3 regions of the Kocuria tytonicola genome follow, and region 3 is predicted to be linked to each of the others. Evidence: riboswitches for the same ligand, from Rfam matches in the RefSeq annotation. Region 3 holds a riboswitch; each other region holds the start of a gene.

The links. A riboswitch is a leader RNA that binds a small molecule or an ion and turns the genes downstream of it on or off. The one in region 3 is predicted to bind thiamine pyrophosphate.
Region 1: it holds a riboswitch for thiamine pyrophosphate, as region 3 does, so the genes downstream of both, EAE32_RS03195 (ECF transporter S component) here and EAE32_RS06845 (bifunctional hydroxymethylpyrimidine kinase/phosphomethylpyrimidine kinase) in region 3, are expected to answer to the same signal.
Region 2: it holds a riboswitch for thiamine pyrophosphate, as region 3 does, so the genes downstream of both, thiC (phosphomethylpyrimidine synthase ThiC) here and EAE32_RS06845 (bifunctional hydroxymethylpyrimidine kinase/phosphomethylpyrimidine kinase) in region 3, are expected to answer to the same signal.

Annotation. Positions count from the first base shown of each region.
Region 1 is NZ_RDEX01000001.1:702,294-712,511, forward strand. Features, by position in the region: gene EAE32_RS03160 (Na+/H+ antiporter subunit A) at 1-1,389, shown strand, start outside; gene EAE32_RS03165 (Na(+)/H(+) antiporter subunit C) at 1,386-1,916, shown strand; gene EAE32_RS03170 (Na+/H+ antiporter subunit D) at 1,906-3,543, shown strand; gene EAE32_RS03175 (Na+/H+ antiporter subunit E) at 3,540-4,187, shown strand; gene EAE32_RS03180 (MrpF/PhaF family protein) at 4,184-4,453, shown strand; gene mnhG (monovalent cation/H(+) antiporter subunit G) at 4,450-4,812, shown strand; gene EAE32_RS03190 (DUF4235 domain-containing protein) at 4,943-5,215, shown strand; TPP riboswitch at 5,312-5,418, shown strand; gene EAE32_RS03195 (ECF transporter S component) at 5,476-6,099, shown strand; gene EAE32_RS03200 (ABC transporter ATP-binding protein) at 6,096-7,811, shown strand; gene EAE32_RS03205 (energy-coupling factor transporter transmembrane component T family protein) at 7,808-8,611, shown strand; gene EAE32_RS03210 (aminotransferase class IV) at 8,630-9,544, opposite strand; gene EAE32_RS03215 (uridine kinase family protein) at 9,541-10,194, opposite strand; gene EAE32_RS03220 (low molecular weight protein-tyrosine-phosphatase) at 10,164-10,218, opposite strand, start outside.
Region 2 is NZ_RDEX01000001.1:1,044,708-1,054,925, forward strand. Features, by position in the region: gene EAE32_RS04745 (ATP-binding protein) at 167-1,435, shown strand; gene EAE32_RS04750 (HigA family addiction module antitoxin) at 1,543-1,863, shown strand; gene EAE32_RS04755 (nucleotidyltransferase family protein) at 1,951-2,259, shown strand; gene EAE32_RS04760 (HepT-like ribonuclease domain-containing protein) at 2,243-2,581, shown strand; gene EAE32_RS04765 (class I SAM-dependent methyltransferase) at 2,578-3,321, shown strand; gene EAE32_RS04770 (GNAT family N-acetyltransferase) at 3,348-3,824, shown strand; gene EAE32_RS11685 (hypothetical protein) at 3,905-4,141, shown strand; gene EAE32_RS04775 (GNAT family N-acetyltransferase) at 4,662-5,210, opposite strand; TPP riboswitch at 5,324-5,435, shown strand; gene thiC (phosphomethylpyrimidine synthase ThiC) at 5,432-7,288, shown strand; gene EAE32_RS04785 (L-lactate dehydrogenase) at 7,503-8,450, shown strand; gene EAE32_RS04790 (L-lactate permease) at 8,487-10,088, shown strand; gene EAE32_RS04795 (GNAT family N-acetyltransferase) at 10,198-10,218, shown strand, end outside.
Region 3 is NZ_RDEX01000001.1:1,497,794-1,508,011, forward strand. Features, by position in the region: gene EAE32_RS06820 (bifunctional folylpolyglutamate synthase/dihydrofolate synthase) at 1-342, shown strand, start outside; gene EAE32_RS06825 (DUF4233 domain-containing protein) at 373-816, shown strand; gene ndk (nucleoside-diphosphate kinase) at 945-1,358, shown strand; gene EAE32_RS06835 (vitamin K epoxide reductase family protein) at 1,499-2,137, opposite strand; gene EAE32_RS06840 (Rne/Rng family ribonuclease) at 2,601-6,056, shown strand; TPP riboswitch at 6,165-6,258, shown strand; gene EAE32_RS06845 (bifunctional hydroxymethylpyrimidine kinase/phosphomethylpyrimidine kinase) at 6,246-7,880, shown strand; gene rplU (50S ribosomal protein L21) at 8,127-8,438, shown strand; gene rpmA (50S ribosomal protein L27) at 8,483-8,737, shown strand; gene obgE (GTPase ObgE) at 8,887-10,218, shown strand, end outside.

The DNA.
Region 1 (10,218 bases), 800 kb from region 3:
CGCGGTTCGCTCATGTTCTACCTGTCCGTGATCCTCGTGACCGCGATCGTGGTGCCGCTCGTGGCGCTGTTCTGGTACGAGACCCCGCCGCTGGCCGGGTTCCGGTACGGGGACTCGCCGGCGCAGGTGGTCACCGGGATCGTGATGGTCGCCGCCGCCCTGCTGGCGCTCACGGCCGGCAAGCGGTTCCTGGCCGTGCTGCTGGTGTCCGTGACCGGCTACGGCCTGGCGCTGATGTTCGCGCTGCACGGCGCGCCGGACCTGGCCCTGACCCAGATGCTCGTGGAGACCATCTCCCTGGTGGCCTTCGTGCTGGCCCTGCGCTCCCTGCCCGGCCCCCTGTGGAACCGGCGCAAAGCCGGCCACCGTGTGTTCCGGGCCGTGTTCGCCGTGGTCTTCGGGCTGTTCATGATGGCCCTCGCGGTGTTCTCCCTGTCCTCCCGCACGGCCGAGCGGATCTCCCTGAACATGCCCCGGATGGCATACGAGCTGGGTCACGGGGAGAACGTGGTCAACGTGATCCTCGTGGACATCCGCGCGTGGGACACCATGGGGGAGATCTCCGTGCTCACCGTGGCGGCCACCGGCATCGCCTCCCTGATCTTCGTGAAGGGCCGAGGGGACCGGTTGCGCAGCGAGCGCCACCTGCTGGACTCGCGTCAACTCAAGGCCCTGCGGGGCGCGGACTCCGCGGCCCACTCGCCGCAGGCCAGGACCCAGGAGATCGAGGTGGCCCGGCGCTTCACGTCCCGCCCGGACGCGGATCCGTTCCTGCTGGCCGGACGCACCCTGGCACCGGAACGGCGCTCCATCGTGTTCGAGGTGGTCGCCCGGCTGCTGTTCCACACGTTCATGATCGTCTCCCTGTACCTGCTGCTCGCCGGGCACAACGACCCCGGGGGTGGATTCGCCGGCGGCCTCATGGCCTCGCTCGCCCTGACCCTGCGCTACCTGGCCGGCGGCCGCTACGAGCTCGAGCGGGCCACTCCCGTCAACGCGGGCTGGATGCTCGGGGCCGGTCTGGGCATCGCCTCCCTCTACGCCGTGGCGCCCGTGCTCTTCGGCGGGGCGGTGATGGAGAGCCACACGTTCGAGTGGGACCTGCCGCTGTTCGGACACGTCAAGTTCGTCACGGCCCTGATCTTCGACGTGGGCGTGTACCTGATCGTGGTGGGCCTGGTGCTGGACATCCTGCGCTCCCTGGGCGGCCGCATCGACGAGCGGATCGAGCGCTCCGCCGTGGACCGGGAGAGGCAGCGCTCGGGCCGTGGCTCCAGGATCCGCCTGACCCGCAGCGGGGCCACGATGACCGCCCGGCGTTCCGACGATCCCGATGTCCCGGAGGGCTCCATGGTCTCCGGCGACGAAGTCTCGGAGGTGCGGCAGTGACCGTGAACCTGACCATGCTCGTGGTGATGGGCGTGCTGTTCTCCGTGGGGGTCTACCTCCTGCTGGAGCGCTCCCTCACCCGCGTCCTGCTGGGGCTCATGCTGCTCACCAACGGTGCGAACCTGCTGATCCTGCACACGAGCGGAGTGCCCGGCGCCGCGCCGCTCTACGACAAATCACTGGGCGGCTCAGAGTACTCGGACCCCCTGCCGCAGGCGCTCGTGCTCACGTCGATCGTGATCTCGCTGGCCACCACCGCGTTCCTGCTGAGCATGATCTGGCGCTCGTGGGTCCTCGCCCGCCGGGACGAGATCCAGGACGACCTCGAGGACCGTCGCGTGGCCCAGCAGTCCTCCTACGACGCCGAGGACGACGACGCCATGCCGCAGGACACCTCCGAGTTCAGCCACGGTGACGCGCGGTTCACCCCGTCCCGGCACAACGCCGAGGAGGCCACGGAGTCGCCGGGTCACCACAGGGTCGAGAAGCGGCAGCGGGACGACGGGAGGAGCACCCATGAGCACTGATCTGGCGCAGCTCGCACCGCTCGCCGTGCTGATCCCGTTCGTGGGCGCGGCCGTGAACTTCGTGGTGGTCCACCGCAACAGGCTCCAGCGCACCGTCACCGTGGGCACCATGGTGCTCACGCTCGTGCTCAACGCGCTCATGCTCGCGGACGTGTGGAACCAGGGGCCGCAGGCCGTGCACCTGGGGGGCTGGGCCGCGCCGTACGGAATCGTGATGGTGGTGGACCAGCTCTCCGCCCTGATGCTCGTGGTCTCGGTGGTCGTCTCCCTCACGGTGCTCGTCTACGCGGTGAGCGAGGGTGTGGCCGGCGGGGACGACGAGGGCCCCATCTCGATCTTCTACCCCACGTTCCTGCTGCTCGTGGCCGGGGTGTCCAACGCGTTCCTCGCGGGGGACCTCTTCAACCTCTACGTGGGATTCGAGATCCTGCTGACCGCGTCCTACGTGCTGCTCACCATGGGCGGCACGGCGCAGCGCATCCGGGCGGGCGTCACGTACGTGGTGGTCTCGGTGATCTCCTCGATCCTGTTCCTGATCTCGCTCGGGATGATCTACGGCGCCACGGGAACCGTGAACATGGCGGACCTCTCCGTGAAGCTCGCGGACCTGCCGCAGGGCACGCAGATGCAGCTGCACCTGATGCTGCTCATCGCCTTCGGGGTCAAGGCGGCGGTCTTCCCGCTGTCCTTCTGGCTGCCGGACTCCTACCCCACGGCGTCCGCTCCCGTGACCGCGGTGTTCGCGGGACTGCTGACCAAGGTGGGCGTCTACTCGATCATCCGCACCGAGACCCTGCTGTTCCCGGGACGCCAGATCAACGACCTGCTCATGTGGGTGGCCCTGCTGACCATGCTGGTGGGCATCCTGGGTGCTCTCGCCCAGATCGACATCAAGCGCATGCTCTCGTTCACGCTCATCAGCCACATCGGCTACATGATCTTCGGCATCGCGGTGGGCACCCCGCAGGCGCTGGCCGCGGTGGTCTACTACATCGCGCACCACATCGTGATCCAGACCAGCCTGTTCCTCGTGGCGGGGCTGATCGAGCGGCGCGGCGGCTCCACCAACGTGGACCGGCTCGCGGGGCTGCTGAAGATCTCGCCCCTGCTGGGAGTGCTCTACCTGATCCCGGCGCTGAACCTCGGGGGGATCCCCCCGTTCTCCGGGTTCCTGGGCAAGGTGGGTCTGCTCGAGGCGGGCATCAGCAGCGGCACGTGGCTGGACTACCTCCTGGTGGGGGTGTCCGTCCTGGTCTCGCTGCTCACGCTCATGGCACTGGTGCGCGTGTGGAACCGCGTGTTCCTGCGCCGCGTGGACGACGCCGAGTACCCGGACCCCGTGCTGCGCGCCACCACCGCGCAGGGCCACCGGCCGCGCACCTCGCGGGTGGTCGCGGGCAAGCCCGGCAGCAGGTTCTCGGGCGCGGCCCCCGTGGTCCTGCTCCCCAAGACCATGGTGGGTGCCACGACGGCGCTCGTGGCGGTGGGCGTGGCCCTCACCGTCCTCGCGGGGCCGCTCTTCGACCTCGCGGGCAGCGCCGCCGACAACCTCGTGCACCCCGACCGCTACACCGAGGCCGTGCTCGCCCCCGTGGGCGAGGGCGGCGTGAGCGAGGAGGCCCCGTGAGCACGTCCGCCGTCCGCCGGCAGTCCCGCAACTCCCTGCGCGCCGAGCTGCCCCTCATCCTGTGGCTCGTGGTGGTCTGGGGCGCACTGTGGGGGGACTGGAGCCCCGGCAACCTGGTCTTCGGGCTGATCCTGGCCCTGCTGGTCACGCGCCTGCTGGTGCTGCCACCCGTCCGGCTCTCGGGCAGGTTCAACGTGGTGCACTTCGCGCTGTTCGTGGTCACGTTCGTCTGGCAGGTGGCCAAGGCCAGCCTGGTGGTGTTCCTGGTGGCCCTGCGGAAGGGACCCCGGGTGCGCAACGCCGTGCTGGGGACCCGGCTGCGCCAGAACAACGACCTCCTGATGACCGCCGTGGGGCACACCATGGCGCTGATCCCCGGGTCCCTCGTGGTGGAGGTGGACCGGGGGAACGGCATCCTCTACTTCCACGTCCTGAACATCGCCACACCGGCGCACGCGGAGGCCTTCCGCCGCTCCGTCCTGGACACCGAGGCGGCCTGGATCCGGATCATGGGCTCCCGGGAGGACCTCGCGCTGCTGCCCGTGAAGGGGGACCCGGGGCGCACGGAGGCCTCGGGCGCGGTGGAGTCCCCCACCGAGAACATGCAGGAGGCCGGGAACGGCCCAGGAGAGGAGCGCTCATGACCGTGTTCGACGTGGCCGTGTGGGTGTGCGGTGTCATCCTGGCGCTCGCCGCCGTGGGCACCCTCTACCGCCTGGCCAAGGGGCCCTCGCTGCTGGACCGGGTCATCGCCACGGACGTGCTGCTCGCCATCGTGGGCGCGGCGCTCGCCGTGGAGATGGTCTACCACCACCACACCGACAACATCGTGCTGCTGGTGATCGTCTCCCTCGTGGGCTTCCTGGGCTCCGTGACGGTCGCGCGCAACGTGGGACTGGACCGCTCGTGAACTGGCAGACCGTGGTGGACGTCGTGGCGCTCGTGTGCCTGGTGGTGGGATCCTTCATGTCCCTGGCGGCCGCGGTGGGTCTGGTGCGCTTCCCCGACCTGCTCTCGCGCATGCACGCGGGGACCAAGCCCCAGGTCTTCGGGCTGCTCCTGCTGCTCACTGCGGTGGCACTGGAGAGCGGAGAGCCCCGGATGGTCCCGCTGCTGGTCCTCGCGTGGATCTTCCAGCTGCTGACCGTTCCGGTGTCCGCGCACATGGTGGGCCGCGCCGCGTACCGTTCCAAGCACCTGCACGAGGAGAACCTCGTGGCGGACGAGCTGCGGGACGTCGTGGCGCGCGCCGGGGACGAGTCCGGCTGAGGGTGGCATCCTGCCGCCTCCCCCGCAGCGGTGTCCCCGGCCACGCGCCGAGGTTCGTATGCTGGGGTAGGAACACGACGCCGTCGCCCACCCTGCGCCGGCGGCACTCACGAGAACCAAGGAGAAACCCATGAACAAGGCGATGGACCTGCTCGGCACGGCCGCTTCCCTGGGCGGTGTGGCCCTGTCCAACAAGGCGCTGACCGTGGTCTGGAAGAAGGTCACGGGCAACGAGCCCCCCGCCAAGAACCCGGACGAGGACGAGGCCTGGCGGGACATCATCCTCTGGTCCCTGCTCACGGGCCTGGTGGGCACCGTCATCAAGGTGGGCATCTCCCGCCAGGTGGCCAAGATGCAGTCCGAGGACAACGACTCCGCGAAGACCTCGCAGACCGAGATCTGATCCGCGTGACCGCGGCCCCCGGGCTACGGCCCGCACCGCACGACGCCGCACGGCCGGGTACCCCGCGTACCCGGCCGTGCGTCGTCTAGACTGGGGGCTCAACGACAGGGGAGCGCCGCAGCGGCGCTGAGAGTGCGCGCGAGCGCAGACCCTCGAACCTGATCCGGTTCATACCGGCGCTAGGGAGTCGAGCATCTCAGGGGCACGGACGCACGGGCGTCCGCAGTCCCTCCCCTCCTGGAGTCTTCAGGAGGATCTTCATGACGCAGGTACGCAGCACCACCGCACGCACGTCCCCGGGCCGGGGGCCCCGCACGCAGTCGTGGCGGGTGGTGGACATCGTGGTGGCCGCCGTCCTGGCGGCGGTGTGCGCGGTGATCTTCTGGATGTGGTCCAACCTGCTGTACCCCGTGGTGTCCACGAGTGCCGTGGCGTACCCGCCCTCGGCCGGTCTCATCTCGGGCGGCTGGCTCGTGGCGGGCACCCTCGGCGCGCTGATCATCCGCAAGCCCGGCGCCGCACTGTTCTGCGAGTTGCTGGCCGCCGTGCTGGAGGGCTTCCTGGGCACGCACTTCGGCTGGACCGTGGTGATCTCGGGCCTCGTGCAGGGCCTGGGCGTGGAGCTCGTGTTCCTCCTCACCGGGTACCGGCGCTTCGGGCTGCTGGTCGCGACCCTCGGCGGAGCCGTCTCCGGGCTGTTCCTCGGTGTGAGCGAGGACATCATGTACAACTACGAGTGGGCCGCGGACCAGAAGGTGGTCTATGCCGCTCTGACCACGATCTCCGGCGCCGTGATCGCCGGTGCCCTGATGTGGTTCGTGGTGCGGGCGCTGCAGGCCACCGGGGTGCTGGGTGCCCTCGCGTCCGGGGCCGCGCGCCGATGACGGCGGCGGGGCCCGTCCCCGCGGGTGCGGCGGTGGAGCTCCGCCGTTTCGGCTGGCACTACCCCGGCCGGCAGGACGCGAGCCTGAGGGAGGTCACCACCACCGTGGCGCCGGGGGAGCGGGTGCTGCTGCTGGGCCCCTCGGGGGCGGGCAAGTCCACCCTGCTGCAGGCGCTCGCCGGGGTGGAGCAGGACCCGGACGGCCAGTCCGGCTCGGGCGAGGTGCTCGTGGACGGGGCGGACCCCCGGGACGCCCGGGGCGCCGTCGGGTTCATGCACCAGGACCCCGAGACGCAGGTGGTGCTCTCACGCGTGGGGGACGACGTCGCCTTCGGGCTGGAGAACCTGGCCGTGCCACGCGAGCAGATCTGGCCGCGCGTGCGGGACGCACTGGAGCGCGTGGGGCTGGACCTGCCGCTCGAGCACCCCACCACCGCGCTGTCCGGCGGGCAGAAGCAGCGCCTCGCGCTCGCCGGTGTGCTCGCGATGCGTCCGCGCCTGCTGCTGCTGGACGAGCCCACCGCGAGCGTGGACGGGCAGGGCGCCCAGGAGCTGTGCGGCGCCGTAGCCCGGGCCGTGCGGGGCGAGGGGATCACCCTGGTGGTCGTGGAGCACCGCGTGGCCCTGTGGGAATCCGTGGTGGACCGGGTGGTGGTGCTGGACGAGCACGGCCGCGTGGCCTTCGACGGGCCCACGCACGAGACCCTCCACGAGGCCCGGGCCCTGCTGCAGGAGCAGGGCACGTGGGTTCCCGGCTGGGTCCCCGAGACCCGCACGCCGGCGCACCGCTCGGACAGCCGTGCCCCCGCCACCGGCACCGGCCCAGCCTCCCGTTCCCCGTCCGTCGAGGCCCCTGCCACAGTTCCTGTCACTGCAACTGCAACTGCAACTGCAACTGCGACTGCGACCCCTGCGGCGTCCGACGGCGCGGTGCTGCTGAGCGCGCGGGATCTCGCGGTCTCGCGCGTGCAGCCCACACGGCGCGCGGTGGCGCGCAGGCGACGTCGTGCGCGGGCGGCGTGGCGGCGCGGCCGGGAGGCCCCGGAGCCCGCAGCCGTGCCGGACGTGCCGGTGGCCGCGGAGAACATCTCGCTGGACGTGCGCGCGGGGCGCGCGCTGGCCGTGACCGGGGTGAACGGGGCGGGCAAGTCCACCCTGGCGCTGACCCTCGCGGGGCTGCTCGTGCCCGTGCGCGGCACGGTCCGGGCCAGCGCCCGGCTGGCGGGGGACGCCCCCCGGGACCCCTCCCTGTGGGACGGCGGCGAGCTCGTCGCCCGCGTGGGCACGGTGTTCCAGCACCCCGAGCACCAGTTCCTGCGCCCCACCGTGCGGCAGGAGCTCGAGTTCGGTCCCGAGCAGCTGCGCCGCCGGGTCAGCGCCGCGCACCGCACGGATCCGCCCGCACCGGAGGACGACGCCGCTCGCGTGGCAGAGCTATTGCACCGCCTCCGCCTGGCGGACCTCGCGGACGCCAACCCCTTCACGCTCTCCGGGGGGCAGAAACGGCGGCTGTCCGTGGCCACGGTGCTCGCGGCCGCGCCGGACGTGCTCATCCTGGACGAACCCACGTTCGGCCAGGACGCGCGGACGTGGCAGGAGCTCGTGGACCTCCTCGTCACGGAGCTGGACCGGGGAACCGCGGTGGTCGCGGTGACCCACGACCGTGACCTGATCGACGCCCTCGCGGCCGAGGAACTGGAGCTGGGTGCATGAGCACCGTCACCGCACCGTCTATGTTTGCGCCCCGCACCGGGTTCCTGGCGCGCGCCAACCCCGTGGTCAAGCTGCTGGGGGCGCTGCTGATCACCCTGATGATCGTGGTGAGCGCGGACCCGGTCACCAACGCCGTGGCGCTCGCGGGCCAGCTCGTGCTGCTCGCGGGCGTGGGGCTGGGCCCGTGGCGGCTTCTCACCACCCTGTGGCCCGTCGTGCTGGCCGCCGTGATCAGCGGCTGGGGCACCGCGATGCTCTCCACCGCGGGCGGTCCCGTGCTGCTGCACGTGGGGTGGGTGAGCATCACCACCGGGTCGCTGGCGGCCGGTGCCGCGATCGCCCTGCGCGGACTGGCCATCGCCCTGCCCGGGATCACCGTGCTGCTGACCACCGATCCCACGGACCTCGCGGACGGTCTCGCGCAGACGCTCCGGTTGCCCGCGCGGTTCGTGCTCGCGGCACTCGCCGCCCTGCGACTCGTGGAGGTCATGGTCACCGAGTGGGGTGTGCTCGCGGCGGCCCGCCGGGCCCGTGGGGCCGGCGGCGGACGCGGACCGTGGAACGCGCTGCGGGAGTTCGGCGGCCAGGCCTTCACGCTGCTCGTGCAGTCCCTGCGCCGGGCCACGCGGCTCGCCATGACCATGGAGGCCCGCGGCTTCGGCGCGGGCCCGCGCACGTGGGCGCGCACGCTGCACTACGGCCGCGTGGACGTGCTCGTGGGCGCCGCCGTGGTGCTGACCGCCGTGGGGGCACTGGCGGTGTCGATGTCCCTGGGCACGCACCGGTTCATCTGGCAGTGAGCGGCGGGCCGAGCCGCATCAGGCGCCCACCAGGAAGTCCGTGAGCGTCCGCGTGAGCCGCTCGTCCGTGGGCACCGGGTGACCGTCCACCGAGGTCACGGGTGCGGCCAGGCGCACGGAGGACGTGAGCCACACGGCGCTCGCCGTCAGGAGGTCCTCGGGGTGCAGGGGTCCGTAGTCCACACCCCAGCCGTGGCGCCGGGCGGCGTCGAAGATCCGGGCCTGGGAGGTGCCCGGGAGAACGCCGCGGGACGGTTCGGGCGTGAGCAGGGTGGGAGCGGCGTCGCCGTCCCGGACGCGGGCGCAGACCACGGAGGACGTGGCGCCCTCCAGGATCCGGCGGTCCGTGGACGTCACGAACACCGCGTCCTGCGCGCCCCGGCTGCGGGCATGGCGCACGGCCGCCATGTTCACGGCGTAGGAGAGCGTCTTCACACCGGGCAGCAGCCACGGCAGCCCGGCGTCCTCGGCGGGGTCGTGGCCGCGCTCCAGCAGCAGGACGGACACGCCGTCCCGGCGGGCCGCGAACGTGGCCCCGGGAACGGGGGAGGCCGTGAGCCACGCCCACGGCTCCCCGTCCGGGGTGCCGCGCGCCACGGTCAGCTTCACGGCGTGCTCCGCGCCGAGGTCGCGCGACGGGTCACGGGAACCGGGCGCGGCGGCGTGGAGGGCGAGCTCCAGCGCGGTGCGGCACGTGGCCGCCGACGGCGCGGGCAGCTCCGCGGCGGCCGCGGAGGCGCGCAGCCGTGCGTGGTGGGCGTCGAACTTGTAGGCCACCCCGTCCAGGACGTGCAGGGTCTCGAAGACGCCGTCCCCGCGGGTGAGTGCCTGGTCCTCCAGGCCCACGTGGGGCAGGGTGGGATCCACGAGCCGCGGCTGCCCGGTGAGCGGGGAGATGATGACGGCCGTGGCTCGCGCGCCGCGGGGTGTCACGGGGTCTCGCGCTCCGGGGCGGTGGACGGCTCCAGGGACGGCCCGGGGAGGATGATGTCCGCGGCCTCCCACACGGGGTCCCCGGCGAGGTACTCCGCCTCCTGCGCGGCCCACTCGTCCCAGTGCGCGTCGTAGGCGCCGCCGTCGCGGGCCAGCGCGCGCTGCCTGCGCTGCGCCGTGGGCAGCTCCACCCAGACGGAGGTGTCGAGCAGGGCACGGGCCTCCCGGTGGCACGCCCCCACGCCCTCCACGAGCACGATCTCCGCCGTGCGCGTGAGGCGCGGGGTGCCGGGCTCGTTGGTGAGCCAGTCCCACGCCGTCCAGTGGGCGTCCGCACCGCGCCGCAGGGGCTCGAGCACCTCGGAGAAGTACATGCCCATGCCCCGGACCAGGCCGTCCCACCCGGGGTAGAGGTCCTCCAGCCGGAACACGACGACGTCGTGCGAGCGGCGCAGCACCTCCGCGAGCTGGTCCGTGAGCGTGGTTTTGCCCGCGCCGGAGCGGCCGTCGATGCCCACGATGCACGGCTTGCGCGTGATGGGCGGCAGCAGCCGCGCGAGGTTGACGCCGTCCGGGAAACGGGCGGTCTCGTCGTCCTGGAAGCCCTCCTCGGGTCCGATCACCGGGTGGTCACCCGTTCCTGGAGCCACGCGACCAGCCCGGGGGTGGCCGCA
Region 2 (10,218 bases), 450 kb from region 3:
GAGCAGTCCCGATCTACGAGTACGGAGGGGGCGTGGGTCGTGACCCTGGCCAGTCGAAACGCGATGTCCTTCAAGGTGGCCAGTTTGCGGCAACTCAGTGGCGTTCTGCTTAGTTTGAAGCATGCGCTTGGCCTAGTTAGACATCTGCTAATGGTATAGTTGAGCCATGTCGTACACCCGTCGCATCGTGGACCTCGAGCTGGATGATCTCTTCGGCGAGGTGGCGGCCCTCGCGCTGGACGGCCCCAAGGCCGTAGGCAAGACCACGACGGCGGAACAACGGGCGGCTGGGCTGGTGAAGCTGGACTCCAAAGCCGTTCGCGAGCCCGTCGTAGCGGATCCGCAGATCATCCTCCGCCGCCCTCGCCCGCTCCTCGTCGATGAGTGGCAGAAGGTGCCGGAGGTGTGGGACGTCGTTCGCCGTGCCGTGGATGAGGATGCCACAGGCGGGCAGTTCCTTCTGACCGGTAGCGCGAGTCTGCAGGACGGGACCGTGCAGCACTCGGGAGCCGGTCGGATCGGCCGCCTGCGCATGCGTCCCATGACGCTCGCGGAGCGTGGTCTGGTTACACCGACCGTGAGCCTTGCTGCTGTTCTGGCGGAACGTGACGCCATCCAGGGTGAGTCGACGATGGGGCTGCCCGAATACGTGGAGGAAATCGTCGCCTCGGGTTTTCCGGGGATGCGCGGCTTGAGCTCCCGCGCCCGGGGCTTTCAGCTCGATTCCTACCTGCGCAATGCTGTGGAGCGCGACGTGCCAGAGCAGGGCCTGGCGGTCCGTCGCCCGGAGGCCATGATGGCCTGGCTGCGAGCGTATGCTTCCGCCACTTCGACGACGGCGAGCTACTCCCAGATTCTTGATGCGGCGACCCCTGGTCACAGCGACAAGCCGGCACGGGCGACCGCCGAGTCCTACCGCCAGGTGCTCGCCTCGTTGTGGCTTCTCGACCCTGTGCCGGCCTGGACCCCGACCGGCAGTCCGATGACTCGCCTCGGGCAGGCTCCGAAGCACCACCTGGCCGATCCTGCTCTTGCAGCTCGCCTCCTCGGCCTGGGCGCTGATGCACTGCTGGGCGGCAAAGGGGAGCCACTTCGTCCCCAGGCGGGTTCCATGCTGGGGATGCTCTTCGAATCGTTGGTGACATTGTGCGTCCGTGTCGCCGCGCAGGCGGCGGAGGCCGACATCGCACACCTGCGGACGCGCAACGGCGACCACGAGGTGGACCTCGTGGTCGTGGGGCCCGACGGTGGCGTTGTCGGTGTGGAGGTGAAACTGGCGGCGGCTGTCAGCGACTCCGACGGCAAGCACCTGCGCTGGCTGCGCGACCAGCTGGGATCACGTTTCGTGGATGGTCTGATCATCACGACGGGTCCAACTGCCTACCGGCGAAGGGACGGCATCGCCGTGGTGCCTCTCGCCCTGTTTGGCCCCTGAGGTAGGGATCGGCCAGAGCCGAATAGGCTGAGCGCGTGGTAGAGATTGAGGTCAGCCCATGGGACAGGTGGTGCCCGGAATGGGGCGGGTCAATGAAGGTGCGGACAATGTCGAACTCGTCGACTACCGCCGAGGCGGACCTGATCGAGCCGATCCACCCGGGAGAAGTTCTGATGGAGGACTTCATTGAAGGATTAGGTATCACGCCGAACAAGCTCGCCGTCTCCATCGGGGTGCCTCCTCGGTGGATCAATGGGATCGTACACGGCAAGCGGGGGATCACCGCGGACACGGCCCCCCGATTGGCACGCTATTTCGGGACCTCGGCGGAGTTCTGGCTCAACCTGCAGAGCCTCTACGAGTTGGACTGCGCGGAAGACCGGGCGGGGGAGCGCATTGCGGCGATTACGCCGCTCGCCGTGGTGTGACTTTCGAGCTACCAACGGTCTAGCTTCCTTCAACAAGGCGCACGACGTCCTGTACCGCTGTCCGCCATGCCATGGGACACTGGGCGCATGAGTCAGACCGTGAGCCTCGACCTGGACGCGATCAGCCGTGCCGCAGAGCGTCATGGTGTCGCAGAGCTTGAGCTGTTCGGATCAGCTGTTTCAGGTGATTTTGCTACCGACAGTGATGTCGATTTCCTGGTCGTCTTCCTCCCGGATCGTGCAGATCCGTTCGAGGACTTCTGCGCTCTCCGGGATGAGCTCTGCCAGATTGTTGAACGCGACGTCGACCTGGTCGTCAAGCGCGCCATCCGAAACCCGTACTTCAGGGAGTCGGCACTGGCGCACACGGAGACTGTCTATGTTGCCCACCTCTAAGGCACACCTCTGGGATGCTCGCGAAGCTTGTCTGGCGATTCTCTCCTTCGTGGACGGTATCGACGGGAATGATTTCCATGCCAACCTGCTGGTGCAGTCGGCCGTGGAACGCCAGCTGGAGATTCTGGGGGAAGCGTTGAAGCGACTGCGGCGGACGGATCCGGAGACCGCTGCGGAAGTGCCTGATCTTGGCCGAATCATCGGCATGCGCAATGTCATCGCGCACGAGTATGCCGTAGTGGACCATGCGATTGTGTGGTCGGTCGTTGACTCACGCTTAGCCTCCCTCGCGGTTCAGCTGGCTGAACTTCTCGAGTCATGAGCTATGACGATCCCCGTCTCGTGGCGGTCTACGACTTTGACAACCCCGACGGGCCCGATCACGACTTCTTCCGGGATATGGCTACGCACAGCGGTGCTACCCGGATCACGGACCTGGGCTGCGGCACCGGCCTGCTCACGGTGACGCTTTGCGGTCCCGGCCGGGAAGTCACGGGGATTGATCCATCCTCCGCCATGCTCGAGCAGGCGCGTACCCGGCAGGGCGGTGACCGGGTGCGGTGGATTCAGGGCACCTCTGAGCAGATCACCTCGAACAACGCCGACATGGTGGTGATGAGCGGCAACGTGGCGATGCACATTCTCGGAGCGCAGTGGCACACCGCGCTGTCCGACATTGCCAGGGGTCTCCGTCCCGGAGGCCTTCTCGCCTTCGAAAGCCGCAACCCCGAGGCTCGCGCGTGGGAGAAGTGGCAGCAGGAAGCGTCCTGGCGGGAGACGCCCGCCGGCATCCTGCGGGAGTCGTTGAGGACCGATCCGCCCGGCGAGGACGGCGTGGTGGTCATGCACAGTACCTACGAGTTCGACGACGGTTGCGGGACGAACGAGGTCCAACGATTGCAGTTCCGAAGCCATGAACGGATTGTCGAGGACCTCGCGATGGCGGGCCTGGATGTCACGGCCACGTACCGGGACTGGAATAGGGCACCATTCACCGGCGGTGCGGATCAGCCGCTCATGGTGTTCGTCGCGACCCGGTGCGAGGGACTGTCCCGTGACTGATTCGCCATGGTCGACAGGAGGTCAACGTGGCGAGAAGTGAATGGCGCGCAGAACGGGATGGCCAGGTTACCGAGGACGTGGCCCGGCTGCTGGGCACAGTTCCGGAGTGGTTTGGCCGGCCCGAATCCAATGCTGAGTACATTAATGCGGCCTGTATCATGGAAACGTGGACCGTCCGTGACAGTTTGAACAAGGTCGTCGGTGTGACGCTTGTGAACCGTCACTTTCCTCACGTCGCTGAAATCCATCTCACTGTGGTGGACCGGGGCGTCCACGGTCAAGGAGTGGGCTCCGCAATGCTGGCCGCTGTCGAAGGCGATTCCAGAGCACGCGGGGTGAAGCTCCTGGAGGTCAAGACTCTTGGCCCCTCACATCCGGACCCTGGATACGCGCGCACGAGAAAATTCTATGAGAGGTGTGGGTTTCTCCCCATGGAGGAAACCGCCCTGTGGGGTGAGGGAACTCCCTGTCTGATCATGGTGAAACCACTCGGCCCCACGTAAATCAGGGAGTCACCCAGAGATCCGTGCGGACGTGCCGGGGGCGCTGCTTGGAAGAATAATGGGCGTCAGCGTCTCCGCGGGTGGACGACCTGATCGAGATGCATCTGGGCAGGCTGAAAGGAACGTTGACCCCCATGGCAAAAGCCCTCAAAGACTTCGTGGCGGAGCATTCAGTGGATCGCGAGCGCGTCGAAGGATACAAGGAACGGATGCTGTCAGACGCCCACGCCTACAGGCTTCGTGAGCGGCTAGGGACGGGTGGACTGTCCCAAGCGCCACTGGCCCAGCGCGACGGCCTCGGCCGACGGCAGAACTGAGGCTGGCCCCTTTCGCTCTCGGATGACGTGGGCCGTCACTCTTTGTAGACACTGACCGACAGTCGCTTCAGGACCTCGCGGTCTTCGAGGTGGTGGAGCCCCAGGCGCTCGTAGAGGTGCCGCGGGAACGTTGTACCGTCCCGTGGCCACAGCGGCGATCACGTCGCCTCCCTCCACCACCACATGCCACGTGAGTTTTGCCGCCGTCAATTCCGCCGCTGTCTCGCTGAGCTGCGGGATGCGGTCGTCGCCGATCAGGGCGGCCTCCACGCGATAGGCCACGCGTTGCAGGTTCACGAGTTCATCCACGTGCCCCGCAACCTTGGACGGGGTGTGTTCGCGGATCACCATCCGTGCAGGGCCGTTGTCAGGCATGGTTCCAGTGACTCAGCACGGCGCCACCTCGGCAAGGTCACCGGGATGGACCGCTCGGAAACAACCAGGCGGGTGGCCACGCTCACGGAATGAGGCCCCTGCTTATACCAAGACCCTCACCCCTCTTGAAGCCAGGTAGCTGCGGTCATGCGGATGGGTAGGCGGTAAACCCTAAGCTTTCGTAGAGGCCCATCGCTGCGGGCGACGTGCCGTCTCCGAAGCGCAGACTGATCGCAGCATTGCCAGCGACCGAGCATGTTTCGATGGCATGCAGTACGAGGGCCCGTCCCGCGCCCAAGCCCCGATAGCGTGGATGAACGAACAGGTCGATGATGAACGGACCATCCAACCACTCGTCCCAGATGGAATGTTCCACCACCATGACCGCGCCAACGGGCCGATTGTTGACCCACGCCGTGGCGCAAGCATCCGGTCTTAAAGCGCCGTAGTCTCCCCGGAAAGTCGCCTCAATTTCTTCACGGGCCGAGGCCATGTCCTCGGCGGCGACCCCTAATGGGTATCCCTCGAAGTAGAGCTTCGCCAGGGAGGTTCGAGAAGCCGCGTCCAAGGAGCGGATGGAGACCGGGGACGATCGGTGGGTTGAGCGAGTGACTGTGGGAAGAGAGAGGCGCAAAATATCCGAGGGCATGAGTAATCCGTTCTGGTCCAATTGACAGGGCAGGAAACTACTCACGCACGGCGCATGCTTTTGATTGTAACCATGGGTGGCTTGCCCGCAAGACCTTCGGGGACGCGGCGCAGGAACCGTTCAGGAGTCGCCTGAAGAGCAATGTGTGCTAGACATGTGACCGTCCACACGGGAGCCCCAGACACGGGGGCTGAGATCGGGCCAGTGCTGCTCGAGACCGTCGAACCTGAACCGGGTCATACCGGCGTAGGAAGTGAGGAACGGCCATGTCTTCCCATGCCCCCACACCAACCAGCACCACCACTCACAGCACCACCGCGCCTACGGGCACCACTCCGACGGACGGAGAAGGCACTACTTCGAGTGCCACAACCCAGTCCGAGCAGCACAACTCCCACCGCCTCGCCTGGCTGGAGGACACGGAGCACTGCATCCAGGTCCCCGTCACCGAGATCCACCAGCTGGACTCCCCGGACGGCACCCCCAACGAGCCCCTGCGCGTGTACCGCACCATGGGCCCGGGCAGCGTACCGGAGGAGGGCCTGGAGCCCTGGCGTGCCGAGTGGATCGAGGCCCGCGGGGACACCGAGGTCTACGAGGCCCGCGGTCGGAAACTGGAGGACGATGGCCGCGGCGCCGTCCGTCGTGGCGCCCCGCAGCAGCAATGGCGGGGAAGCAAGCCGGAACCCCGGCGGGCCCGGCCCGGCAGGTGCGTGACCCAGATACAATACGCGCGCCGCGGCGTCGTCACCCCCGAGATGCGCTTTGTGGCGCTGCGAGAACAGTGCGACGTCGAGCTCGTGCGGGAGGAGGTGGCCGCCGGCCGGGCCGTGATCCCCCTGAACGTGAACCACCCGGAATCCGAGCCCATGGTCATCGGGCGGAAGTTCCTGGTGAAGGTGAACGCGAACATCGGCAACTCGGCGGTGACCAGCTCCATCAGCGAGGAGGTGGCCAAGCTGGAGTGGGCTGCCAAATGGGGAGCGGACACGCTCATGGACCTCTCCACGGGCAACGACATCCACACCACGCGCGAGTGGATCCTGCGCAACTCGCCCATCCCCATCGGCACGGTGCCCATCTACCAGGCGCTGGAGAAGGTGGACGGGGACGCCAACGCGCTCACGTGGGAGATCTACCGGGACACCGTGATCGAGCAATGCGAGCAGGGCGTGGACTACATGACGGTCCACGCGGGCGTCCTGCTGCGCTACGTGCCGCTCACCGCCGAGCGCGTGACCGGGATCGTCTCGCGCGGCGGGTCGATCATGGCCGGCTGGTGCCTGGCGCACCACCGCGAGAACTTCCTGTACACGCACTTCGACGAGCTGTGCGAGATCTTCGCGCGCTACGACGTCGCCTTCTCCCTGGGCGACGGCCTGCGCCCCGGCTCCATCGCTGACGCCAACGACGCCGCGCAGTTCGCCGAGCTCGACACCCTCGCGGAACTCACGAAGCGGGCGTGGGAGCACGACGTCCAGGTGATGGTGGAGGGCCCCGGCCACATCCCGCTGCACAAGATCCGCGAGAACGTGGAACGCCAGCAGGAGCTGTGCGACGGCGCCCCGTTCTACACGCTGGGCCCGCTCGCCACGGACATCGCCCCTGGCTACGACCACATCACCTCCGCGATCGGCGCCACCGAGATCGCCCGCTACGGCACCGCGATGCTCTGCTACGTCACCCCCAAGGAGCACCTGGGCCTGCCCAACCGGGACGACGTCAAGACCGGCGTGATCACCTACAAGATCGCCGCGCACGCCGCGGACATCGCCAAGGGCCACCCGGGCGCCACCGAGCGCGACGACGCCCTCTCGAAGGCGCGCTTCGAGTTCCGCTGGCGGGACCAGTTCGGCCTGGGCCTGGACCCGGTCACCGCGCAGGAGTACCACGACGAGACCCTGCCCGCCGAGCCCGCCAAGACCGCGCACTTCTGCTCGATGTGCGGGCCCAAGTTCTGCTCCATGCGCATCTCCCAGGACATCCGGGACACCTACGGCAGCGCGGAGAACCAGGCCGCGATCGCGGGCATGCAGCGCAAGAGCCAGGAGTTCCTCGCGGCCGGCGGCCAGGTCTACCTCCCCAGGCCCACGCTGCGGAAACCGGACGGCGCCACCTCCTGATCCGGGACCTCTGGCCAGGGACCACGACGCCGCCCGGCCGGCTTCCGGCCGGGCGGCGCCCTCCGGTGCCCCGGGCCCGCTGCGACGACTGACCCGGGTGTGGTCCGCGCCTCTCGTGGCTGTGAGGAAAACAACGTGTGGCCGGCGGACGAAGCTCCGAACCGCTGGGTGTCATCCGTATCCGTACGGCCTCGCGAGGACTAGCGTTGACACCATGATCAAGGACTCGAAACTCACCGTCGTCGGAGCCGGAGCCGTGGGATCGAGCGTGGCCTATGCCTCGCTGATTCGGGGGTCCGTGCGCCACATCGCCCTCTACGACATCGCGTCCGCGAAGGCCGAGGCGGAGGCCCTGGACCTCGCCCACGGCTCGCAGTTCGCCGCGCACACGGACATCGTGGGTGGCGGCTCGGACATCGCGCTGACCGAGAACTCGGACGTGGTGGTCATCACCGCGGGCGCCAAGCAGAAGCCCGGGCAGACCCGCCTGGACCTGGCCGGGACCAACGCGAAGATCATGTCCCAGCTGGTGCCGCCGTTGCTGGAGGCCTCCCCGAACGCCGTGTTCGTGGTGGTCACCAACCCGTGCGACCCGCTCACCACGCTGTCCCAGCAGGAGACCGGGCTGCCCGCGGAGCGGATCTTCGCCTCCGGCACCGTGCTGGACACTTCCCGGCTGCGCTGGCTCATTGCCCAGAAGGCGGGCGTGGCCACCTCCAGCGTGCACGCGCACATCGTGGGCGAGCACGGCGACTCCGAGTTCGCGCTGTGGTCCACCGCGACCATCGGCACCGTGCCCATCCTGGAGTGGACCCGGGACGGCGAGCGGGTGTTCACCCGTGAGGACCTGGACCAGATCCTCTCCGAGGTGCGGGGCGCGGCCTACAAGGTGATCGAGGGCAAGGGTGCCACCAACGACGCCATCGGCCTGTCCAGCGCGCGCATCGTGGAGGCCATCACCGGTGACCAGCACGCCGTGCTGAACGTGGCCCCGGTGCTCTCGGACTTCCACGGCATCGACGGCATCGCCATGTCCGTGCCCAGCGTGGTCAGCGCGGCAGGTGCCGTGCCCATCCGCGAGACCCCCTTCGCTGAGGACGAGCTCGACCGGCTGAAGGCGTCCGCGAACACGCTGCGCGGCGTCGTCGACAGCCTGTCCTGAGCCCAGCCCCGCCCCACGTCCCGAAAGAACAGCGCCATGTGGACCCAAACCCTCGACACCCTGGGCAGCCTGCCCCTGACCGCGCTCGTGGCCGCCGTGCCCATCGTCGTGTTCCTCGCGTGCATGATGCTCTTCAAGCTCACGGGCCTGAAGTCCGGCGTGATCGCGCTGGTGGTGCAGGTGCTCGTGGCGCTGCTGGTGTTCCACATGCCGGCCTCCGCGGTGGCCGGGGCGGGACTGCTGGGCCTGCTCACGGCGTTGTGGCCCATTGCGTACATCATCGTGATGGCGGTGTGGCTGTACCGGCTGAGCGTGCGGTCGGGGCGCTTCGACGTGATCCGCTCCTCCATTGCGAACGTCTCCGCGGACCAGCGGGTGCAGGTGCTGCTGATCGGGTTCGCGTTCGGCGCGTTCCTCGAGGGCGTGGCCGGCTTCGGCGTGCCCATTGCCATCTGCGCGGCACTGCTCGTGCAGCTGGGGTTCCCGCCCCTGCGCGCCGCCGTGCTGTGCCTCGTGGCGAACGTGGCCGCGGGTGCGTACGGCGCCATCGGCGTGCCTGTGCTCGTGGGTGCACAGGTCACGAACATGGACGTCCAGGACCTCTCCCGGGCGCTCGTGGTGCTGCTCCAGCCGCTCACGTTCCTGGTGCCGTTCCTGCTGGTCTGGATGGTGGACGGCCTGCGCGGGCTCCGCGAGACCTGGCTCCCCGCGCTGGTCTCCGCCACGGTGTTCTGCGTGGTGCAGGGCGCTCTGCTGTGGTTCATGGGCCCCGAGCTCGCGGACCTCGCGGCCGGTCTGCTGGCCATGGTGTCACTGTTCGTGCTGTGCCACGTGTGGACCCCGCGCCGGGTGTCCCGCGCCCCCGAGGCGCCGGAGACCGCCGAGGCGAGCCACCCGCTGGGTGAGGTGGTCCGGGCCTGGAGCCCGTTCTACATCCTCACCATGGTGATCCTGCTCTGGTCCGTGCCCGCGGTGCAGCATCTCTTCACCCAGGGCGCGCTGGGGTTCACCACGTTCAAGGTCCCGATGCCCGGGCTCACCGGCCACGTGACCACGGCCGCCGGGACCGTGGTGAACGCCACCTGGAACTTCTCGATCCTCGGGGCCACCGGCACCGCCATCCTGATCGCCGTGCTCATCACGTTCTTCACCACCCCGCAGCTGCACGCCAGGCAGCTGCTCGAGGAGCTCTCGGGCGCCGTCAAGGCACTGGGCCCGGCCATCGTGCTGATCGCCGTGATCCTGGTGCTCGCGAACATCGCCAACTACTCGGGCGGCTCCACGGCCATGGGCACCGCGCTCGCGGCCGCCGGTCCGGTCTTCCCGCTGATCGCCCCGGTGATCGGCTGGATCGGGGTGTTCCTCACCGGCTCGGTGGTCAACAACAACACCCTGTTCGCGCCGCTGCAGGTGGCCACCGCCCAGGGCATCGGGGCCAGCCCCGCGCTGCTCGTGGGCACCAACACCGCGGGCGGCACCACCGCCAAGGTGATCTCCCCGCAGTCCATCGCCATCGCGGCCGGCGCCGTGGGGCTCAACGGCCGCGAGGCCGAGATCATGCGCGGCTCGTTGTTCTACAGCCTGGGCATGCTCGCGGTCACGTGCGTGTGGACGTTCGTGCTCGCCGCGGTGCTCTGAGCGCGAGCAGCACGGTCCTCAGCCGACCCGCTGCGTCCGCCCTGGTCAGGGGCGGGCACGGCGGGTCACACTGTTCCCAGAGACCTCTCCCGCCCCTCGAAGGGTTCGCATGCCCCACGCCGACGACGCC
Region 3 (10,218 bases):
GAGGCGTTCACGTTCACCAAGCTCAACCTGGTGGTGGGCGTGCTGCGGGAGAAGGACGTGGAGGCCATGTTCCGCGTGCTCGCGGACGAGTACCACGAGTTCGACCTGGAACTGTGGTGCACCGCCTCCCACTCCCCGCGCGCGGTGGCCCCGGACGAGCTCGCAGACATCGCCGTGGACATGGGCTTCGACGAGGACGCCGTGCACGTGGCCGAACGGCTCGACGACGCCTGCGCCGCGGCCATCCAGGACGCCGCGGCCCGCGAGCAGTTCGACGGCGCGGTGCTCGTCACCGGGTCCATCACCGTGGTGGGAGAAGCCCGTGTGCTGCTCGGACTCTGACCCCCTGCCCGCCTCCCCGGAAGGAGCAGCATGGCCCGCATGACCAAGGCCCAGCGCGAATGGCGCCCGAACCAGCCCAAGAAGCAGCGCTCGGTCAGGACGATGTTCGCCTCCAGTGTGCTGAGCATCGAGGCGTTCATCGTGTTCTTCGCCGCGCTGGGCGCCTACGGGCTCCTGGCCCGGGACTGGAGCACGGCCCACAAGCTGTGGCTGCTCGGCGGCTCCGTGGTGCTCGCGGCACTGTTCATCCTGCTGTGCGGGATGCTGCGCAGGCCGTGGGGCTACGCCGCCGGATGGGTGCTGCAGCTCGTGCTGATCGCCACCGGCTTCGTGGTGCCCGCGATGTTCGTGATCGGCGCGCTGTGCGCCCTGGCCTGGTGGTACGCCGTGGTCAAGGGCGGGCGGATGGACCGTGAGAACGTGCGGCGTGCGCAGGAGCAGGCCCGCTGGGAAGCCGAGGGCCCGCTCACCTGAGTGCCCGCGCCGCCGGACGCGCCGCCCGTTCTCGCACGGGCGGCCGCGTTCGTTAGGCTCGGTCCGGAAACCGCACGCGTCCCGGCCCCGCCGCCGGACGGGCACCGTACGAATGTCAAGGAGATTCCATGTCGCAGCGCACCCTCGTCCTCGTCAAGCCGGACGGCGTCCAGCGCGGTCTCACGGGTCAGATCCTGGCCCGCATCGAGGCCAAGGGCTACACCCTGTCCCAGCTCAAGCTCGTGAATGCCAGCCGTGAGGTCCTGGAGCAGCACTACGCGGAGCACCAGGGCAAGCCGTTCTTCGAGCCGCTCGTGCAGTTCATGCTGTCCGGGCCCGTGGTGGCCGCGGTCGTCGAGGGCGACCGCGTGATCGAGGGCTTCCGCATCCTTGCCGGCGCCACCGAGCCCACCACGGCCGCGCCCGGCACCATCCGCGGGGACCTCGGCCGTGACTGGGGCGAGAAGGTCCAGAAGAACCTCGTGCACGGCTCCGACTCCCCGGAGTCCGCCGAGCGCGAGATCGGCATCTGGTTCGGCTGAGCCCCACGGGCCGGGCCGTGTGGAGCGCACCACGCGCCCGGCGGCCCGGCACAGGTGGGAGAACGACGACGGGGCGGCACCTTCGCGAAGGTGCCGCCCCGTCGTCGTGCGCGGACCGGGAGTGCGGGCCGCACCGGGCGTCAGGAGAAGATGACGGTGGAGAAGCGCACGGCAATGACACCGAAGACGACCACGAGCACGGCGATGCCGATGAGCCACGCCCAGGCCGCGGAGCCGGCCCCCGGTCCACCGGAACCCATGACGCCCGCGCGGCGCAGGCGGGCCGTGGTGTGGGTCAGCAGCAGGGTCTGGGCGCACCACACCACCATGCAGTACAGGCACAGGGCGTTGATCTGGAACGTGGTCTGCCACCACAGCCACAGGGTGAACACGGAACCGGCCGCGGTGCCGAGCCACACCAGCCACCAGAACCAGCGGGCGTAGCGCGCCCCGGCCAGGACGCCCACGGCCACGGTGAGCACCACCGCGTAGCCCACGAGCCCGATGAAGGGATTGGGGAAGCCGAAGAGCTCCGCCTGCGGGGTGCGCATCACGGTGCCGCAGGACAACCAGCTGTTGAGGTCGCAGCTCGCGCGGTGGTTGGCGTCCTGGAAGATCGCGAGCCGCTCGGCCACGAGCGCTGCGGAGGAGAGGAAGCCCACCAGCGAGAGAACGGCGGCGAGGACGGCCCAGGAGCGGTCGGAACGGCTGGCCGGTGCGGGCGTCCCGTCGGCGGTGGGCTGCACGGGGGCGGGGGAGGTGCTGGATGCGGAACTCACGCGCCCGATCGTAGACCACCGGGCAGTGCGTGTCCCGGGTCCGCGACCCCGGGCGACACGCGCGTCCGACCCCCGCACGGGCCGCCCCACCCTGCGGCGCCCCTCGGTGGACTGTGGGGTGCGCCACGTGGAATGTGCGGTGGCCGGGGACGACTGTGAGATACTGCAACCGGTCGGTCCTCAGCCGCACGTGAGGTAACCGGCCCGGCAGGAGCACCGACGACCATCGGCACGGACCCGCGGCTCTCACAGGATCGAGCGCGTCCGGACCGGTTCAAGTTCGCGGTCCCACGGACCCAGCGACTCGGGCCTCCGCCGGCTCGTGGACGGCGCACGACACACACGCCGCGCCCACGGGTACGACACCGACTTCCGGCGGCCGCGTGGACCCCACCGGCTCGACCGACCGAGCACACCTCGGGCCCGGGTGCGGGCGGTGCCCCGAGCAGGAGCACAACCTCACATGGAACCTGAACAGGACAACGCAGCCCAGTCCCCGCTGGAGACGGACGCCTCCGCTTCCTCTCCCGACGCCACCACGCCGCCTCCCGCTGCGGAGGAAGCGCCCGCAGCGGCCCCCGACGCCGCCCAGGACGCCACTGCCGACGCCGCGCCGAGTGCTGGAGAGGCCGACAACGGCGAGGACTCCGAGGTCACCGAGATCGACGGCACGCGCGCGGCCATCGAGATCGCCGCCGCGGTGGAGGCCCACGAGGCCCTGGCGGCACCGAGCACCGACGACGAGTCCGGCGCCGAGAAGTCCGACGCCGAGAGCTCGACGGCCGAGGAGTCCGACGCCTCCCTGCCCGTCACCCCCGGGACCGACGACGGCGCCGGCACCGACGAGACCGACACCAACGGCACCGCGGCAGCGGCCCAGGCCGCAGGTGGCGAGATCAGCGACCCGGGAGCCGCCGGCACGGCGGGCTCGGACTCCGGGGCCGCAACCACCACCGAGGACGTCGAGAACTCGTCCGAGACGCCGGCCGAGGAGCCCCCCGCGCAGGAGGGCTTCGGCGCCTTCGGACCGGGCGCGTCGCTGATGTTCCACGCCCCGGACCCCGAGGAGATCCGCCGCGCCGCCGAGGCCCAGGCCGCCCGGCTGCGCGAGGCCGAGCGCACGTCGCACCGGGAGGACGACGACGAGGACGAGAACGGTTCGGCGTCCAGCAAGCGGCGCCGCCGGCGTCGTCGCGGGGACGAGGACATGGAGCTCGTGGACGACTCCGACGGCTCCGTGACCCGCGTGCGCGCACCGCGTGGCGCCTCCGAGGGCACCGGCAGCGACGAGGTGACCGGCGTCAAGGGCTCCACGCGGCTCGAGGCCAAGCGCCAGCGCCGTCGTGAGTCCCGTCAGTTCGGACGCCGCCGCCACGTGATCACCGAGGCCGAGTTCCTGGCCCGCCGGGAGTCCGTGGAGCGCACCATGCTGGTCCGCCAGAAGGAGGACCGCATCCAGATCGGTGTGCTGGAGGACGGGATCCTCGCGGAGCACTTCGTCTCCCACACCCAGCAGGACTCGCTGATCGGCAATGTCTACGTGGGCAAGGTGCAGAACGTGCTGCCCTCCATGGAGGCGGCGTTCGTGGACATCGGGCGCGGGCGCAACGCCGTGCTCTACGCCGGTGAGGTGGACTGGGACGCAGCGGAGCTCGGCAACAAGCCCCGCAAGATCGAGAACGCCCTGAAGTCCGGGGACACCGTGCTCGTGCAGGTCACCAAGGACCCCGTGGGCCACAAGGGCGCGCGCCTCACGAGCCAGGTCTCCCTGCCCGGGCGCTACCTCGTGTACGTGCCCGGCGGGTCCATGACCGGCATCTCCCGCAAGCTCCCGGACGTGGAGCGCCAGCGGCTCAAGAAGATCCTCAAGGACCGGCTGCCCGAGGGCGCGGGCGTGATCGTGCGCACCGCCGCGGAGGGCGCGTCCGAGACCGAGCTGACCAACGACATCAACCGGCTGCGCTCGCAGTGGGAGCAGATCCAGGACAAGGCGCGCTCCACCAGGACGCTGGCCCCGGAGATGCTGTACGCGGAGCCGGACCTCACCATCAAGACGGTGCGGGACGTGTTCAACGAGGACTTCACCGCCATGGTGGTCCAGGGCGAGCAGGCCTGGGACAACATCGAGGCCTACGTGACCTACGTGGCCCCGGACCTGCTGGACCGGCTGCAGCGCTGGACCGAGGACGAGGACCTCTTCGTGCACATGCGCGTGGAGGAGCAGATCCAGAAGGCCCTGGAGCGCAAGGTGTTCCTGCCCTCCGGCGGCTCGCTCGTGATCGACCGCACCGAGGCCATGACCGTGGTGGACGTCAACACGGGCAAGTTCACGGGCTCGGGCGGCAACCTCGAGGAGACCGTCACCAAGAACAACCTGGAGGCCGCCGAGGAGATCGTGCGCCAGCTGCGGCTGCGGGACATCGGCGGGATCATCGTGGTGGACTTCATCGACATGGTCCTGGAGTCCAACCGGGACCTCGTGCTGCGCCGGCTCGTGGAGTGCCTGGGTCGGGACCGCACCAAGCACCAGGTGGCGGAGGTGACGTCCCTGGGCCTCGTGCAGATGACGCGCAAGCGCATGGGCACCGGGCTGCTGGAGGTCTTCTCCGAGCCGTGCGAGGAGTGCGCGGGCCGCGGTGTGCTGGTCCACGACCACCCGCTCAAGGGCCGCAACGCCCCCGCCCCCACGGACCACCGGGGCGGGCGCAACGACCGCAAGCGCTCGCGCCAGAAGCAGGGCACCCCCGCGCAGGAGAAGCCCCGTTCCGGCAACCGGTCCCAGGACTCGGGCGAGCAGAACGCCCGGGACGAGGCCACCCGCACCGCGTTCGCCAACATCGCGGCAGCCTCCTCCCACGAGGACGACGACGCCGCGCAGGACGGTTCCGGGGACGGCGCCCGCAGCGGCGGCGGGGACTCCGCACACCAGGACGGCTCGGAGCAGCACTCCGGCGGCCGTCAGGGGGGCGAGCACGCCGGTGACGGCGAGTCCGAGGGCGGCCGCCGCCGCAAGAAGCGCCGCGGCAAGCGCAGCCGCGGTCGCGCGCAGAACGGCGAGGACAACGGCTCGCAGGACGGCAGCGGCTCCGACACCGACACCGGTTCGGGGCAGGATGCGGGGGAGGGCGACTCCTCCAGCCTCACCATCCACGGCGAGGTCATCGAACTGCCGCAGGGCCAGCGCCCGCAGAAGGACCGCTCGCGGGACTCCGGGTCCGGGCGCCACGGCGGCACGAAGACCCGTGAGCAGCGGGAGACCGCCGAGGAGGCCATGACCCTGGACTCCCTCACCGCCGCGTTCTCCGGCGAGGACGCCTCGCAGGACACCGACGGCCACACCTCCGGGGGCCGCGGCGCCACGGACACGGGGTCCGGCACCGAGGGCACCCGGAACCGGGGCTCCGAGGGCACGGACGAGCGCTCCGGACGCCAGCGCGGCCGCGGACGTGGCCGGTCCCGCTCCCAGGGCGGGGCGGCATCGTCCTCCGGCGGCGCAGACGAGGGCACCTCCTCCGGGCACAACGCGGCGGCGCCGCGCACCACCGGGGTGGTGGGCGCCGCCGGAGCGGTCACCTCCGGGTCCGACGCCGGCTCGGGCGATGCCGCGGCCAGCAGTGCCGGCCGGAACGGGGCCGGTCGGGGCGCGGCCGGGAACGGCAGCGCGACCGCCTCGCAGCCGGCCGCCGAGCAGCAGACCCCGGCCAGGCGGCGTCGTGGTTCGCGGCGTGCCGTGGCCCCCGCCGCGGCACCGGGCACCGCGAGCGTGCAGAAGCACGAGTACACCCCGTCCGAGAGGACCGCGGCCCGCTTCACCGCGGCAGCGTCCGCCAATCCCGTGGCGGCGTCGGACGGTCGGCCCACGGTGGTGGGTGTGGGCGTCAAGGCCCAGGACATCACCATGACGCCCCAGGGCGAGTGATGGCCGCGGTGCGCGCCCGGGCCGTCCGGGTGCGCACCGCGAACACCACCATGCACCACCTCGCAGGAGCGCTCGGACCCGTCCGGGCGCTCCTGTGGCATGATCGGGACCACGCACACGGGGTGCCGCCGAGCGGCTGAGAACACACCCGTCGAACCTGATCTAGCTCGCACTAGCGAAGGGAATGTCGTGACCACCACGCCTTCTGCCCCCGCCCCCCGCGTCCTCTCGATCGCCGGGACCGATCCCACGGGCGGTGCCGGGCACGCCGCGGACCTCAAGTCCATTGCCGCGATGGGCGGCTACGGACTCAGCGTGGTCACCGCGGTGGTCGCCCAGAACACCCAGGGTGTGGTGGCCGTGCACACCCCGCCGGTGGAGGTCCTGCAGGCCCAGCTGGACGCCGTGGCCCAGGACGTGGAGCTGGACGCCGTGAAGGTGGGCATGCTCGGCTCCGTGCCGGTCATCGAGACCGTGGGCCGGTGGCTCGCGGAGCACCGGGCGCCCGTGGTCGTGGTCGACCCCGTCATGGTGGCCACCGCGGGCGGCCGGCTGCTGGAGCCCGAGGCCGAGCACGCCCTGCGGAGGATCCTGCACCACGCGGACCTCATCACCCCCAACCTGCCCGAGCTCGCGGTGCTGGCCGAACGGCCCGTGGCGCGCACGTGGGACGAGGCGCTCGCGCAGGGGCGCGCCGTCGCGGACACCTTCGGCACGCGGGTGCTCGTCAAGGGCGGGCACCTCGCGGGGGAGAGCACCCCGGACGCCCTCGTGGTCCCCGGGCGGCAGGAGCCCGCCGCTCAGTACGGGGGAGCGCGGGTGGCCACCCGCAACACCCACGGCACCGGCTGCTCGCTGTCCTCGGCGCTCGCCACCGTGGTGGCCCGCACGGGGGACTGGGCGGGCGGCATCGGCACGGCCCGCACGTGGCTGCGCGGTGCGCTGCGCGCGGCGGACTCCCTGCACGTGGGCCACGGCAACGGCCCGGTGCACCACATGCACCACGTGCAGGACCTCGTGGCGGACCCCGCCTTCGTCTCGGCGGCCGGCGCGGCGGACGACGACGCCGCGCCCGGGCGCTCCGGGGTGGGTCCCCGTGCGCACGGCGTCCCCGCAGCCGGCGCGGGGCAGCCCGCAGACGCGCGGGAGGCGGACGCGCGGGGCACGGCGGAGCGGTTCACGGACGAGCTCTGGGAGGACTGCGCGCCGATCCGGGAGGAGATCGCGGCACTGCCGTTCGTCACGGCGCTGGGGGACGGCACCCTGGAGCGGGCGGCGTTCGAGTGGTACCTGGACCAGGACATGCAGTACCTGGAGGCCTACTCCCGGGCACTGGCGCTGCTCGCGGCCGCGGCGCCGGGGGAGGAGATCCGGGAGTTCTTCGCGGCCGCGGCCGCCGCGGTGGTCACGGGCGAGTCCGCCCTGCACCGGGCCCGCCTCGGGGGCCGCTCCCCGGAACCGCCCTCGGCCACCACGAGCGCCTACGCCGACTTCCTGCTGGCGCGCACGGGCCAGGACGGCTTCGCGGTGGGAGCCGCCGCCGTGCTGCCGTGCTACTGGCTCTACGCCCACGTGGGCACGGAGCTCACCCGGCGCGCCCACGACGTCGGATGGGAGGGCCACCCGTTCGCGGACTGGCTGGCCACCTACAGCGACCCGGACTTCCAGAGTGCCACGGACGTCGCACGCCGCGCGGTGGACCGTGCGGCGGCCACCGCGGACCCCGCCACGCGCGAGGCCATGCGCCGTGCATTCCGGCGGGCGTGCCGCCTGGAGCTCGCGTTCTTCGCCCAGACCGCGGACGACGCCGCCGGGCGGCCATGATTGGCGCGGCTTCGGGTCATCGGGTAGTCTGGGCTGTCGGTGCCAGCCACCGGTGTGCGTCATCAGCAATGACACGCGCCCGGAAGCGGCACGCTCGGGTGAACTTCCTGTTTTGATGCGATAGCCACGCAACCGTGCGGTCGGTCGTGAACCACCGCGGCGTGATGTCTCGACATTCGCAGTGCTCCAGGAGCCCACCCGGCCATTACACGCAGTCCATAGATGTCGAGAGAAGTGAGTTCCCAAGTGGTGTACGCGATTGTCCGCGCAGGCGGCCGCCAGGAGAAGGTTTCCGTAGGAGACCTCGTGACCCTTGACCGCGTCGCCGGCGAGGCAGGCAGCACCTTCGAGCTCCCTGCACTGCTGCTGGTCGATGGGGACAAGGTCACCTCCGACTCCAAGACCCTGGCCAACGTCAAGGTCACTGCCGAGATCGTGGAGGACCTGCGCGGTCCCAAGATCTCGATCATGAAGTACAAGAACAAGACCGGCTACAAGAAGCGTCAGGGTTTCCGCGCCGAGCTGACCACGGTCAAGATCACCGGCATCGACGCCTGACCGCCGGTCCCCCGTACATTTTCCAACGAAGGTAGGCACACACCATGGCACATAAGAAGGGTGCGAGTTCCACTCGCAACGGCCGTGACTCCAACGCCCAGTACCTGGGTGTCAAGCGCTTCGGCGGCCAGTCCGTCAACGCCGGCGAGATCATCGTCCGCCAGCGCGGCACGCACTTCCACCCGGGCCTGAACATGGGCCGCGGCAAGGACGACACCCTGTTCGCCCTGGCCGCCGGTGTCGTCGAGTTCGGCACCCGCCGTGGCCGCCGCGTGGTCAACATCCAGACCGCCGAGTAGTCATTGCTTCGGACCTCAGGGTCCACCCGCCGCCACCTGAGCGTGGCGGCGACCACTGGAGGGTGGGCGCGTCTCGCGCTCACCCTCTAGTCTTTTGAGCAGAACCCCGGTCCGCCCGCCCACGGGGGACCCAGACGTCGAGGAGCCACGTGGCCAGTTTTGTTGATCGAGTCATCGTGCACGCCACGGGCGGCAACGGCGGCCACGGCTGCGTCTCCGTCAAGCGCGAGAAGTTCAAGCCGCTGGGCGGTCCGGACGGCGGCAACGGCGGGGACGGCGGTTCCGTGGTCCTCCGGGTGGACGGACAGTCCACCACGTTGCTGGGCTTCCACCACGCACCCCACCAGAAGGCGCCCAACGGCGAGCCCGGCAAGGGCGACATGCGCCACGGCTTCAAGGGCCAGGACCTCGTGCTCTCCGTCCCGGACGGCACCGTGGTCAAGGACCGCGAGGGCAACGTGCTCGCGGACCTGCTGGGGGAGGGTGCGGAGTACGTGCTCGCCGCCGGTGGCCAGGGCGGTCGCGGCAACGCCGCACTGGCCTCGCCCAAGCGCAAGGCCCCGGGCTTCGCGCTGCTGGGGATCCCGGGCGAGGAGCAGGAGGTGGAGCTCGAGCTGAAGTCCATTGCGGACGTCGCGCTCGTGGGCTTCCCCTCCGCGGGCAAGTCCAGCCTGATCGCCGCGATGAGTGCCGCACGCCCCAAGATTGCCGACTACCCGTTCACCACGCTCGTGCCCAACCTGGGCGTGGTGCAGGCGGGTGACACGCGGTTCACGGTCGCGGACGTGCCCGGTCTGATCCCCGGTGCGTCCGAGGGCAAGGGCCTGGGGCTGGAGTTCCTGCGCCACGTGGAGCGCTGCGCCGCGCTGGTGCACGTGATCGACTGCGCCACTCTCGAACCGGGCCGGGACCCCCTCACGGACCTGGACGCCCTGGAGGCGGAGCTCGCGCACTACGCCGAGGCCATCCGGGACGAGGACCCCACCGCGGTCCCGCTCACGGAGCGGCCCCGCCTGGTGGTGCTCAACAAGGTGGACGTGCCCGACGCCCGGGAGCTCGCGGACTTCATCCGCCCCGAGCTGGAGCAGCGCGGCTACCCCGTGTTCGAGATCTCCACGGCCTCCCACGAGGGCCTGCGGGAGCTGGGCTTCGCCATGGCGAGCCTCGTGGCCGAGGCCCGCGAGCAGGAGGAGGCCCGTGAGGAGCAGCGCCGCACGGTGACGGTGCTGCAGCCCGAGCCCGCGCGGCGTCGTCGGGGGAAGGACCGCCAGGAGTTCGTGATCACGCGCGAGGACCGCGCGGAGGAGCCGCTGTACCACGTGCGCGGGGAGAAGCCCGAGCGCTGGGTGCTGCAGACGGACTTCAACAACGACGAGGCGGTGGGCTACCTCGCGGACCGCTTCGCCAAGCTGGGCATCGAGGACGAGCTGTTCCGGATCGGCGCGAAGCCCGGCAACGCCGTGCTCATCGGTCCGGAGGAG